Regions from separate parts of the Myxacorys chilensis genome, predicted to be linked through region 3. Evidence: predicted binding sites of a transcription regulator. Region 3 holds the regulator's gene; each other region holds the start of a gene.

Region 1 (3,129 bases), on a different contig from region 3:
TTGGGATGTACTTCATCAAACACTCGGCGACGTGCTCAAACGTGTTGAAATCGTCATTCAACACAATGATCTTATAGTTTGGATAAGTTTGCCGCGTCGTTTGACTAGTTTTTTCGGGCGTTGTGACGGCCCCAGCCATCATCACAATTGTTGCATCCTGGAAGTGTCTAGTCATGGCTTACTTAGAATTGAAACAATCAAAATTTCATACCAAAAATTGTAGAGTACCTGACTCAAAGTACAAGGGATTTCTAACCAACATCGTTAGAAATCCTGTTGTCAACGCTTTGAAGCTGATTTAATCAGGACGTACTCAATTAAAATTCCCCTTACAGGAATTTCTTTTCTGCTTAACTGAGGACGGGGATAGGCGTTAAGGTGAGGCACATGCGCGGTAAAAAGTGTCCAAATCGGGGAACTCCTCTATTGTTTAAAGATTTAGGTGGAATGCTAACACTAAGCTTGGCGTTGGTTGGCATCGTGACGCTGGTTAACTTAGGACGCTCCGGTAACAACGTATTAGAACGGTTAACCTCGCTGTTTAATAGTCAGCCGCCTGCGCCAAAGGTGGATACTCGTTCCGTCGTGATTCAGCAGGTTCGGGAGGCGAGCGAACTAACCACCGCCGTTTATACAATGGAAGCGGTCGTGCCGACGCAGCAAGACGCCGCGATCGCGGGTATGGTTGTGGGAACCACGAAGCTGCTCTACATTGCTCGTGGTGAGGTTCGGGCAGGGGTTGATCTGAGCGCGCTTAACCCTTCCGATGTGCAAGTAACAGGAGATACGCTGCGGCTACGTTTACCACCGCCGCAGTTATTAGATAAAAAAATTGATGTCACGAAATCAAGCGTTTATGATTACAATCGCGGATTTTTAGGTTTAGGACCCGATACGGCTCCAGAATTGCAGCGATTGGCACAAGAAGAAGCATTGAAGAAGATTCAGGCCGCCGCGTGTGCGGATGGAGTGCTGGAGAAGGCCAGCGATCGTGCAAAACTGGTCGTCACTCAATTGATTCGCGTGTCAGGTGTCAAATCTGTTTTAGTAGAAACTCAAGCGCCTGCTCCTCATGCCTGTCCTTCTTCGTAGATTGATCTCAGGGAATCATCTTTTGCTTTTGTAGTTTTTGTATCCTGAATCGTTAGATTTCTTAACGAGCCGTTTTCTAAAAATCAAACGTCAGTAATGTCCTTGTATGAACTTTTATAAGGGATATTACGCAAGTTTTAGCGGTTAGCTTTCTGGGCTAAAGTCCTTTCATAGAGCAGAATTACTTTAGTTCCTAATCGAGTATTTTTGCATTTCGTACTTTAAACTACAGCTTTCTCAAACCCGGGATCACACTCCCGATAGGTGATCCCGAGTTTGGAAAAAATTAAAATAAAAATGGATTTTAGAGATCAAATTAAAGACTCTGGCAATAATAGACAGACAGGCAGTGTTTTCTGTCAGTAGTAATTTTCGAGATTTGGTATCTAGCAATACCGAGCTTTGAAAGTTAATATCTGAAACTTCAGGTAGACCTCTTTTTTTATCGATCAAAATTAGCTAAACATTAAGGAAGACGAAGATGAAAACAGTTCAAACGGTTCGCTGCCCAAACTGCGGTAGTTATGCTGAACGCATTCATGTTCCGGTGGGGCAACTTACTCGCACTCAATGTCATAGCTGCGATTATCTAATGATTACCTGTTCCAAAACAGGAAAGGTTATTGAAGCGTATGCACCCGGAATTTATGCTCAGCGCTTAGCATTATCCTAATGACTTAGAGCCGCACTCTAAAAAATTTTATAGAAGAAATGTGGAGATAGTATTACAGTCTCCACATTTTTTATGACAATAGATTCAAAAGACTGCTTAGGTAGAAAGCGTAGCAGTACATCTTCTAAAGTACAGTTACTAACCCGAAAGACGCTCGAATAGCTGGAAGACAACTTTTCTAGAGCATTGGCAAAGGTTACAAAAAGCGCTTAAGAAAGTTCAAGTCTAAAGCTCTATTTTGCTGAAGTGTTCAACGAATTCTAGCAAGATCACGAGAACTGGTGGCTGTTGAAACAGGACTATCAATCGACACATTTCCGAGTGAATCTCCTTCTGTGGTTGAAGAAGTTCTTGAGTTGAACTACCTCGATGATTAAAGCGTGATTAATGCAAAGCGCAACTCTGAAAGAAAGGCGGCGCGAAATTCGCTGAATTGCTAATCCCTCTTGAATCATTAATTCCTCACCGAATTACTTCCACATCAGCTTGAAAACTGCCATTTCACGCGATCGCATGCTGCTATCCCCTTTCACCTCAGCAGAAATTGCTTTAAGCGTCAAAGTATCTTTTTCTTCTTTCGTAATAGAATCCTGCATTGATTAGCGCAAAGCTTTCGACCTCATCCCAAGGGAATCGATACTGAGAAAACTTCTCGAATTTTTTGTTTGACGCCGTACAAGGTGAATCCTAAGCCATCTCTCACCGTTTACCCAATGCCCATCTTGGTTAATGCATTTTAACTCTGCCACTGCGAAGGTTTGAGCTTCATTCATCAACACTAAATCCCTTCTGTGTTCCTTGTCTCAATTCGAGTTCAACCGAAATATGCAAAAATCCCCCACCTAAAAGGCAGGGGATTTTTTTACTCTACAGCGTTAACCAATCTCAAGGATTAATTAAACTTACCTGCTGTAGCCGCAATCAAGAAGGCAGCGTAGGTCAAGATATAGCCCGCCGTAAAGTGAACTAGACCCACCAACCGACCTTGAACAATAGAGAGAGCAACTGGCTTGTCCTTCCAGCGAATTAGGTTCGCTAGAGGAGTCCGCTCATGTGCCCAAACCAGAGTTTCGATCAGTTCTTGCCAGTAGCCTCTCCAGGAGATCAAGAACATGAATCCGGTTGCCCACACCAGGTGTCCAAATAGGAACATCCAAGCCCAAACCGCCAAATTATTCATTCCATACGGGTTATACCCGTTAATCAATGGAGCAGAGTACTGCCAGAGGTAGTCACGCAGCCAACCCATGAGGTAGGTGGAGCTTTCGTTGAATTGAGCGACGTTACCCGACCAGATGGCGAGGTGCTTCCAGTGCCAGTAGAACGTAACCCAACCAATCGTATTCAGCATCCAGAACATTGCC
Region 2 (3,129 bases), on a different contig from region 3:
CTCCTGAACGGGGCGGCAAGAGCAGATCTTCTGGATGCGGTGGTAGAGCCGTTTTGTTGTGCATCAGTTGCAGCAAACTGCCATATGCAGATGCATCACCAACGAGAATTCCGCCCAGTAGGGTAGTTGCCGTTTCGTCTACAACTAGTTTTTTGTATGTACCTTGAATGGCATCGCTAATGGTCAGTTCTCTAGCGCCAGACGTTTTGGCAAAGGCATCTCCAAAACTCGCAACGTCTACACCTAACAGCTTGAGCTTGGTAGACATATCGGCTCCATCAAAGCGGCTGTCCACTCCACAGATGTTGTCTGCTGCAACTCCTGCCATAACATAGCCTGGATTAACTAAGCCATAAATTTGGTTTTGGTGAAGCGCGCATTCTCCGATCGCATAAATATCTGGATCAGACGTTTGACAGGCCGGGTTGATCACAATACCACCGCGATCGCCAATCATCAAATCACAGTCTCGCGCTAAGTCATCGCGAGGTCGAATGCCCGCCGAAAATACAATCATATCGGTTTGCAATTCTGTGTCGTCAGCAAACGTCATTCGATGCACTCGACCGTTTTCACTCACAATCTTGGTCGTTGATTTTTGCGTATGGACGCTAACCCCAATTGCTTCAATTTCACGTTTAAGAATCAGTCCGCCTGCATCATCGACTTGAACAGGCATGAGACGCGGCATGAATTCGACGACATGCGTTTCGAGGCCTAAATTCTTCAGGGCGTTGGCGCATTCGAGTCCCAATAAGCCGCCGCCAATTACGACGCCGACCCGACACGTTTTTGCGTAGGCAGCGATCGCTTCAAGATCACAAATGGTGCGATAGACAAACGTTCCCTCGGCGTCTTTGCCCTCAATCGGAGGGACAAAGGGGTATGAACCCGTCGCTAGCACCAACTTGTCATAACTAATGGTGATGCCGTTTGCTGAAGTGACACACTTGCGATCACGATCAATCTTAATTGCGCGATCGCCCATATACATCTGCACCCCATTGTTCTGATAAAACTCAGGCTCAACTAGGGTTAAATCGGCTTCCGTTTTTCCATTAAAAAAACCACTGAGATTAACACGATCGTAAGCAACTCGCGGCTCTTCGCAAAAGGTGATTAAATTCCAATTCTGCGTCGCTCCTTTGGCGATCATTCGGTCTAGGAACTTGTGACCCACCATGCCGTTTCCGATCACAACCAAATTTTGCTTAGCCATATGAGAACTCTTTCCGCTACATTGCTTTGCTTGCTTCAGCCTAGAAGCTCACACAATTAGATTTGTAGTACTCACTACATATTGCTCTCAGTAATGGTAAAGCTGCATGATCCCCATCCGATCTATGCATCGATCAGTTTCAGTTCGCGTTTTAACTTGTTTAAGGTTGCAGTTAACGTTTTAAGTTTGAGTACGATTACAAGCGATATTCAAGCCAACTCTGCGAGCGCTCGTTAGACTCCTTACAAACAGCCAAAACGCCAATTCTCTACCAGTTATCATCCTCTTCGGCTTCGGCAGCACGAGGAACGGCTGGGGGAGGAATTGGATACGCCAGTCGCGGCGGCACTAACTCTAACTGCCGGGGAGATTTCTTTGCCGTATCGCCTCTACGTCGCCGTGAAACCCCTTCTTCATTGGTGTCTTCAGCTACCACTTCATACATCAGTGCTCGTTTGGCTGGGTCTTTGCCTTTACGCAAAATTCGTCCTAAACGCTGGATATATTCGCGAGTCGAACCTGTACCCGATAATACGATCGCAACGCTGGCATCGGGCACGTCTACCCCTTCGTTTAAAACTCGTGAAGCAACCAGCGTTTTGTACTCGCCTTGCTTAAACTTTGTCAGGATCTCATGGCGCTCTTTCACCGGAGTTTGGTGCGTGATCGCAGGAATGAGAAAGTCTTGAGAAATTCGATAAACAGTGGCGTTATCGTCAGTGAAGATCAGCGTGCGATCGGGATAATGACGCCCTAACAATTCGCCTAAAACCCGCAGTTTGCCTTCCGTGCCAAACGCGATCGCTTTGGCTTCTCGGTGGGCTAACATCGCCTTTCGTCCCGCTTTCGACCTAGCACTTGCCGCTACAAATCGCTGCCAGCCTTGAGCGCTGCTGAGATAAAGATTGGCTTCTTTTAAGAAAGCGTTTCTGATTTGAATCAGTCGATCATAGCGTTCACGTTCCTCAAGCGATAGCGTTACCTTAATCTGTTCTACATCATGTTTTGCTAGTGCCGAGCCAGATAATTCTTCTGCTGTTTTACGATAAACTTCTTCACCAATTAGAATTTTTAGATCTTCGTGTTTACCATCGGTTCGCTCTGGTGTTGCACTCAGTCCTAACCGATAAGGCGCGATCGCATACTCAGCAATGACTCGATTAAAGTCACTCGGCAAATGATGGCACTCATCAAATACGAGCAGCCCGTACTGATTGCCCAACGTTTCAGCATTAATCGCGGCACTATCGTAAGTCGCAACTAGAATGGGAGTGCGATCGCGCGATCCACCACCCAACAATCCAATTTCTACATTGGGAAACGTGGTCACTAACTGCGCGTACCATTGATGCATCAAATCTAGCGTTGGCACCATAATTAGGGTGCTGCGCTTTGTGGCCTGCATTGCCAATTGTGCTAGATACGTTTTTCCAGCCGCGGTTGGCAGCACCACCACGCCCGCTCGCCCTGCATTCTTCCAGGCTTCCAAGGCTTCTTTCTGGTGAGGGTACGGCTCCATTGCCAGGGTGGAAACGAGATCAATTTCTTGAAATCCTTTCGCTTTGTCGGTTAACTCTGTCCCTTCTGCCCGTAATGCCAGCACCAACCGACGGTATTGATGAGCCGGGACGCGAAACTTTTCGATCCGATCGTCCCATGTTGCAAAATCCACCCAAATCTTGCCCTTAGGAGGTGGGTGGAGAATTAAAGTGCCGCGATCGTAGGTAATAGTTGGCGTTCGTGCCATCTAGTCCTCCGCATCCGGGTCGATGCCTAAGGCTCTCAAGCGTTCTGCGAGTCGTCCTGCTCTAGCTTCGGCTTTTTGAGCGCGTTCAAACCCAGTGGGAATGACTGCATCCATACGATCGCACCATCGCAACCAGCGATCGCGCTTCCCTTCAAACGTGCCA
Region 3 (3,129 bases):
AGTTCTACCGGAGTCTGAAATTGGCGCAGTTGCTCTATAAAGCCCGATAACGACTCTAGGTTTTCAATCTGAACGCTATCGTTAATTACGCCTGCCCGTTTCGCGCGGAAATTGGAGAAGGCGAGCAGTTGTTCGATGTTTTGTTGGAACTGCTCAGACGTCAGCTTTGAGGGTTCAATCGACTTTGCAGCCACCACATCCCCTGCTAAAAACACGACCCGATTGGGAATAGCACTGGCAAAGACGGAAACGGGTCGCCGTTCGCCCCGGACATAGTTAGCGTCTGCCGCAATTCTCACCACGTAGTCTTGACCATCATTAATCTTTTTAATCAGACGCTCTACCTCGGCGGTCTTAATTAGAACGATTTGCTCTTCCCCGGTAGAACCAGGTTGGATCAACTGCCAGGCCGCTCGATTTGCCTCTTTTAGCAAGCGATCGACTGCGGCTTTGGCAGCGGCTGGATCAACCACCCGCAGCACACCCGCCGACAGCACCTGACTCCGCAGAATCGCCAAATATCCGCCGCGAATCAGTTGGGCTTCTTGCTCAGACTGCTGCACCGCTTCGGCTAAGAGCGCTTGCTGAGATGCCAACTGTCGAAGTTGAATTTCGCGCTCGGCAATCACGCGATCGCGCTCGGCGATTTCGCGATCGCGCCTCTGAATCGTGCTCGTCCGCTCCGCAATTTGACTATCGCGCTCGGCAATTTGCGCTTTGACGGCATCGCGCTGAGCAATTAGGGTTTTCTGCTCGCTCTGCAACTGATTAATCTCCGATCGCAGCCTTTCAGCCTGCGCAGATACGGCATTGAGTTGACCGCGAATCACATCCCGCTGCGCCTCAGCCGTTCTGAGCTGCTCGTTGGTCTGTCTCTGCTTTTCAAGGGACTGCTTCAGAGACTCATTAATTCGATTGAGTTGTCCTTCCGCTTGTGTCCGCTGGGCGCGGGTGCGCTCAAGTTCATCCTCGACCTTACTCTTCTGCTGATTAGTAATTTGCAAATCATCTGAGTTTTTCCGTAAGGCTCGATTTTGCTCCCGGACTTTCTTTTGCAAGTCGTTGAAATCGAGCAGCATATCGCGAAACTGGCGGCTACTCGCAAACAAAATGCCAAATGTCGAGGCGGAAATTAACGTTCCGGTCAAAATCGTCACGAGAGTTGCCGTGCGCTTAGGCCGCAGATTAAACAAGCTCAGACGCGCCTTTCCAACTTTGGTGCCAATGCGATCGCCAACGGTTGCGATCAGCCCGCCCAAAATCAAAACTGCCAAAATCAGAATTAGCCCTATGTCGGACATTGATGCTCCAAAACGCTCCGGCTTAGTTCACTCGACAAGCAGGACTCCGCATCTATTATGCCTGCGGAACGGATATCACTGCTGCGAAGAAAATGTGTGATTTGGAGCGAGGGCAGAGAAAGTCTAAGTAAATTGCTGGCTTAACGTGACCGGATTGTGAACGGTAATCTTTTTCTTGTGAATCGAGATCATGTTATCTTGCCGCAAATCGCCTAATAGACGGGTGACGGTCACGCGAGTTGAGCCAATTGCTTCTGCGATCGCTTGATGCGACAGTTTGAGATCAATTGTGATCCCTTCTTGGGACGGTACGCCAAAATCGCGGCAGAGAATCAGCAAAAAGCTGACCAACCGCGATCCCATATCTCGGTGCGCCAACGTTTCGATCATCATCTCGGTTTGTAGAATGCGAGATGACAGTCCTTTCAGCAGCATCATTGAGAGATCTGGGTTGTCTTTCAGGGCTTTCTCGACCTGCTCGATGGGCACCGACAGCAACTCTGCTGGAGTAAATGCCACGGCATGATAGAAACGATCGGCGCGTTGACCTGTAATTAGCGATAGCACCCCAAACACGCTGTTCTCTCTCAGCAGGGCCACGGTGATCTCCTCGCCTGCCTCGTACACGCGCGAGAGCTTGACGGCTCCTTTCTGCAAGAAGTAAACCCGTTCCGCCGGATCACCCGGAAAGAAAATAGTTTTGCCACGCTCAAATGTTTCTACAACGGGGGGGTATGCCCCTCCACCGATTTGGCGAAATAACGATGCAAGCGGTCTCTCTTTGGTCACTATCATTTCTTCCCTTTATCGTCACTCAGACGTTCTCTTAGCAACTATTAGGCTCACCGGTGAGCAAACTTTTCTATTAAAACCCCTATAGAAAATTGTTCTATTGAGGCGAGTCATTGTAAGCGAAGCCTTTGTAAACAATTGATGACTTTAGAACACTTAAACTGACTGCAAACGCAGTTTTTGTGCCTCCTTATACATTTCTGCCCGTATTTTAAGAATTTTAGAAAATCTCTGTGATTTCCTCACCAAAAGATTGACTCGTATTGAACGCTTTTTGGGGAGAATAGTCAATCATTTTGACCAGATTCTAGCGCAAAGCGGACTGGAGAGAGGGAGCCCTGATCTATAACTGGCATTAGAGAGGTAGATTTCGCTTTGGATAAGTTACAGCAGTCAGGGGGCGATCGCATTGCTCCAACGTGCGATCGCCCCCTGACTTACATTCGAGTCATTCAACGGCGGCTTTTGCACTGGCTCCATTCTTCACAGCAGGCGACTTGGTCTTGATCTCATTGACGCTTGGCGGAACGCTAAAAGCGTTGCGTGAGGAAGTTTTCTGCCCCTTTGCTCGTGGCTTTCCTCCGGCCATCCAATATTCTTTTTGATATTTTTCATCGAAGAACTAGGATTCTCCCAAGCCCTATGCTCTAATAAGTTTGCAAAATCTGCGATAAATTACGATTCCTAACTGATGAAAACTTTAACAATCAAATTATCCAAGATTGTTGCTTGGTAGTCGGGCGGTAAACGATAATTTTTATCCCTTTAGATTTGTCTAGGCTACAAGATTTTACAATTGAGAAGTACTTAGTTTGGGCACTGCTCCAGATGACATTACAAGAACTACAAAAACAGGTACTGCAACTATCCATCCGCGATCGTTGGCAATTAGTGCAGGCTGTTCTCACATCCCTACAGGAAGACACCCGTTTAGAGGTGAAGCCGAAGAACCTGTCTCGGCTGCGAGGAATCGCGAAGAACCCAACAGCCCTAAATGACACTGATAATACAGAAGATTATGTGACTTACCTCACCC
Region 4 (3,129 bases), on a different contig from region 3:
TCGGAGACTACACGGCTGATCAGGTCGTCATTGCGGCAGGCAGTTATCATCTGCCCAACATTCCAAGACTTGCAGAACGGCTGCCTAAAACCGTGATGCAGTTACATTCGTCGGAATACAAAACTCCAGAGTTGTTACCCGCTCAAGATGTATTAGTTGTGGGAACCGGACAATCGGGATGTCAAATTGCAGAAGATTTGCATTTAGCAGGGAAACAAGTTCATTTGTGTGTTGGAGGCGCACCGCGATCGCCTCGCCGTTACCGGGGTAAAGATGTCGTCGATTGGCTTGATCAGATGGGATATTACGATCTATCCGTTGATGATCATCCCCAAAAAGAGAATGTCAGAACCAAAGCAAATCATTATGTAACAGGTCGCGATGGTGGGCGAGAAATTGACTTGCGACAGTTCGCCCTAGAAGGCATGAAACTGTATGGTCGCATTAAAGATGTTCACGTCAAAGATGAACAGAGTGGCACACTCGAATTTCGCAATGACCTCCAGCAAAACTTAGATCAAGCGGACGCCGTTTCTGAAAGCATTAAGAAGACCATTGATCAATTCATTGAGAAGCATCAAATTGAAGCCCCTGTAGAGCCTCCCTATTGCCCCGTCTGGCAACCAGAAGAGACTCTGGAACTCGATTACACTACGATTGGTGCTGTCATTTGGTGCACTGGCTATCGCTCTGACTTTAAGTGGATCGATATTCCGGTTTTTGATGGCAAAGGCTATCCAGGGCATGAGCGAGGCGTGACCAGCGTGCGAGGACTGTACTTTTTGGGATTACCGTGGCTCTACACCTGGGGATCAGGAAGATTTTCAGGCATCGCTCGCGATGCGAGTTATCTCGCAGATTACATTGTTGCGAGAAAGAAAGTCTCTCCTTCTAACGCTTGGAGCGTTGTGAATGAGTTTTTGCTCGGATCATAGTGGTCGATACCCTGTCGATTTCGATAGGGGTCTAACCGCGTGAGGGAGGGTTTGAAGCTGGCGCGATCGCACTCCCTGTTTCTATGATTAGACCTGCAACTTTTGTAATGAAAGACACAAACCCTTCCTTTGGTCAGCACTTACGCTGGCAGCACAACTCAATCAGGAGAAAATCATGCCTGAAGTAACAGCGCCCGCCCATCAGACTGGAGACTTCTTTGTTGATTACGAAGAGAAAGTTTTTCCTGATGTCAAAGCCGAACCGGGTGAAAAAGCATTGGTCACGTTTCACACTGTTGCATTTGAAGGATCGATCGGGTTAGTGAACATGTTGCAATCATTGCGATTGCTGCGTAAAGGATTTGAAACGTCAATGCTGTTGTACGGTCCGGGTGTGACGCTAGGAGTACAACGCGGATTTCCAAAGCTCGGTGACGAAGCCTTTCCGGGGCATCAAAACTTTGCAAATCAAATTAGTAAGTTCATCTCAGAAGGCGGCAATGTTTATGCGTGTCGCTTTGCGCTTCAAGCCCTGTACGGACACGGCGAACCGTCGCTGATTCCAGGAATTCGTCCGATTAGTCCCTTAGATGTGTTGGACTTGGTGTTGATGCACCGCAAGGATGGCGCATTTATTCTCGATACTTGGACGCTGTAAGAGCGGTAGGACTGGCGCATTGGCAACGGCTTTTTAACAGATGTGCTTTTTAACAGATGTAGCAGATGACCAAGCCGTATTCAGAACTAATCTGCTACATCCGCGATCGCATCCACTGCCACCAAGATTCCAATAGCTGTCCGCGTAGTTGCAGTTCTTAGTGGAGTTGCGCCCTGCGCTTCGCGGCAATGCTCTAACCGAAACCGGAGGACATCGTGGATTACTCACGCACCATTCGTGCCGCCGCTGTTCAAATTAGTCCTGTCTTATTTAGTCGGGACGGCACAATCGAAAAAGTACTAACTGCGATCGCATCGGCGGCCCAACAAGGCGCACAGCTAATCGTCTTTCCAGAAACCTTTGTTCCCTACTATCCCTACTTTTCATTTATTCAGCCTCCGGTGTTCATGGGCAAAGAGCATTTGCGGCTGTACAAAGAGGCGGTAGAAGTGCCGAGTCCTGTGACTGATGCAGTAAGTAGGGCAGCGCGATCGCATAGTATTGTTGTCGTTTTGGGTGTGAATGAGCGCGATCGCGGATCGCTCTACAACACCCAACTGATTTTCGATGCAGACGGTTCGTTAGTGCTAAAACGACGCAAAATTACGCCGACCTACCACGAACGTATGGTGTGGGGACAGGGAGACGGGTCTGGTCTCACGGTTGTAGATACAGCAGTGGGAAGGCTGGGTGCGCTGGCGTGCTGGGAGCATTACAATCCGCTCGCTCGATTTGCGCTCATGGCACAGCATGAGCAGATTCATTGCTCTCAGTTTCCGGGATCAATGGTCGGGCAAATCTTTGCCGATCAGTTAGAAGTGACCATTCGCCATCATGCCTTGGAGTCAGGCTGTTTTGTCGTGAATTCCACAGGCTGGTTAGCACCAGAGCAAATCGAACAGATTACCACCGACGAGAACCTGCAACGAGTACTGACCGGAGGGTGTCATACAACGATCGTCAGTCCTGAAGGCAATCATCTGTGTTCACCGATTACCGAAGGAGAAGGGATTGCGATCGCAGATCTCGACTTTTCTTTAATCACAAAGCGTAAACGCATGATGGATTCGGTTGGTCACTACGCTCGCCCGGATCTTTTGCAATTGCAGATGAATACGGAATCTAGAACAGTAACGAATCTGAGTATAGAAACAGTAGATAAACCAATAGACCTAAATGATTTTCCATCTATGGCAATTCTAAATCAATCGTGATGCTTTCACGATTACCATCATTTAGAACTTTATTAATATCTATTCTGCAAAAGTAAATCGCTCTTAGAAATGATCTAGCTAAACTCATGCTAATGGCTCAAATTCATGAATAAACAACACCTGATTACAGATATTCAATCTCATGGATTAAAGTTAATTGAACATGAGACGGGAGCATCTGGACGCAAAGGCGGAGCAGGTCCGTCTGATCATAAAGCGATTACGATCGACAATACAACAGTGATGGTTCCTATCTTCACTAGCGTAGCGGCGGACTCTCCTTACACAGCCCGATTTGATGCTGCAACAGAGCAGACCATTT

What was found. The regulator NtcA, encoded in region 3, controls nitrogen genes in cyanobacteria. The targets are predictions, from matches to a motif close to TTTGTANNNNNNNNTACAAA.
Region 1: the regulator NtcA is predicted to act here: its motif matches at 1,472-1,491, upstream of AC5JLB_RS07125 (replication restart DNA helicase PriA).
Region 2: the regulator NtcA is predicted to act here: its motif matches at 1,281-1,300, upstream of nirB (nitrite reductase large subunit NirB).
Region 4: the regulator NtcA is predicted to act here: its motif matches at 1,037-1,056, upstream of AC5JLB_RS04905 (MSMEG_0572/Sll0783 family nitrogen starvation response protein).

The regions. Positions count from the first base shown of each region.
Region 1 covers NZ_JCACKG010000094.1:224,206-227,334, forward strand. The annotation lists gene clpS (ATP-dependent Clp protease adapter ClpS) at 1-175, opposite strand, end outside; gene AC5JLB_RS07120 (DUF4230 domain-containing protein) at 388-1,092, shown strand; gene AC5JLB_RS07125 (replication restart DNA helicase PriA) at 1,574-1,765, shown strand; gene AC5JLB_RS07130 (hypothetical protein) at 2,236-2,361, opposite strand; gene psaB (photosystem I core protein PsaB) at 2,658-3,129, opposite strand, start outside.
Region 2 covers NZ_JCACKG010000112.1:3,755-6,883, forward strand. The annotation lists gene nirB (nitrite reductase large subunit NirB) at 1-1,219, opposite strand, end outside; gene AC5JLB_RS08415 (DEAD/DEAH box helicase) at 1,488-2,966, opposite strand; gene AC5JLB_RS08420 (Uma2 family endonuclease) at 2,967-3,129, opposite strand, start outside.
Region 3 covers NZ_JCACKG010000149.1:83,878-87,006, forward strand. The annotation lists gene AC5JLB_RS11135 (DUF3084 domain-containing protein) at 1-1,301, opposite strand, end outside; gene ntcA (global nitrogen regulator NtcA) at 1,425-2,096, opposite strand; gene AC5JLB_RS11145 (hypothetical protein) at 2,469-2,600, shown strand; gene AC5JLB_RS11150 (hypothetical protein) at 2,922-3,129, shown strand, end outside.
Region 4 covers NZ_JCACKG010000080.1:6,085-9,213, forward strand. The annotation lists gene AC5JLB_RS04900 (MSMEG_0569 family flavin-dependent oxidoreductase) at 1-935, shown strand, start outside; gene AC5JLB_RS04905 (MSMEG_0572/Sll0783 family nitrogen starvation response protein) at 1,111-1,593, shown strand; gene AC5JLB_RS04910 (Nit6803 family nitrilase) at 1,809-2,807, shown strand; gene AC5JLB_RS04915 (MSMEG_0568 family radical SAM protein) at 2,913-3,129, shown strand, end outside.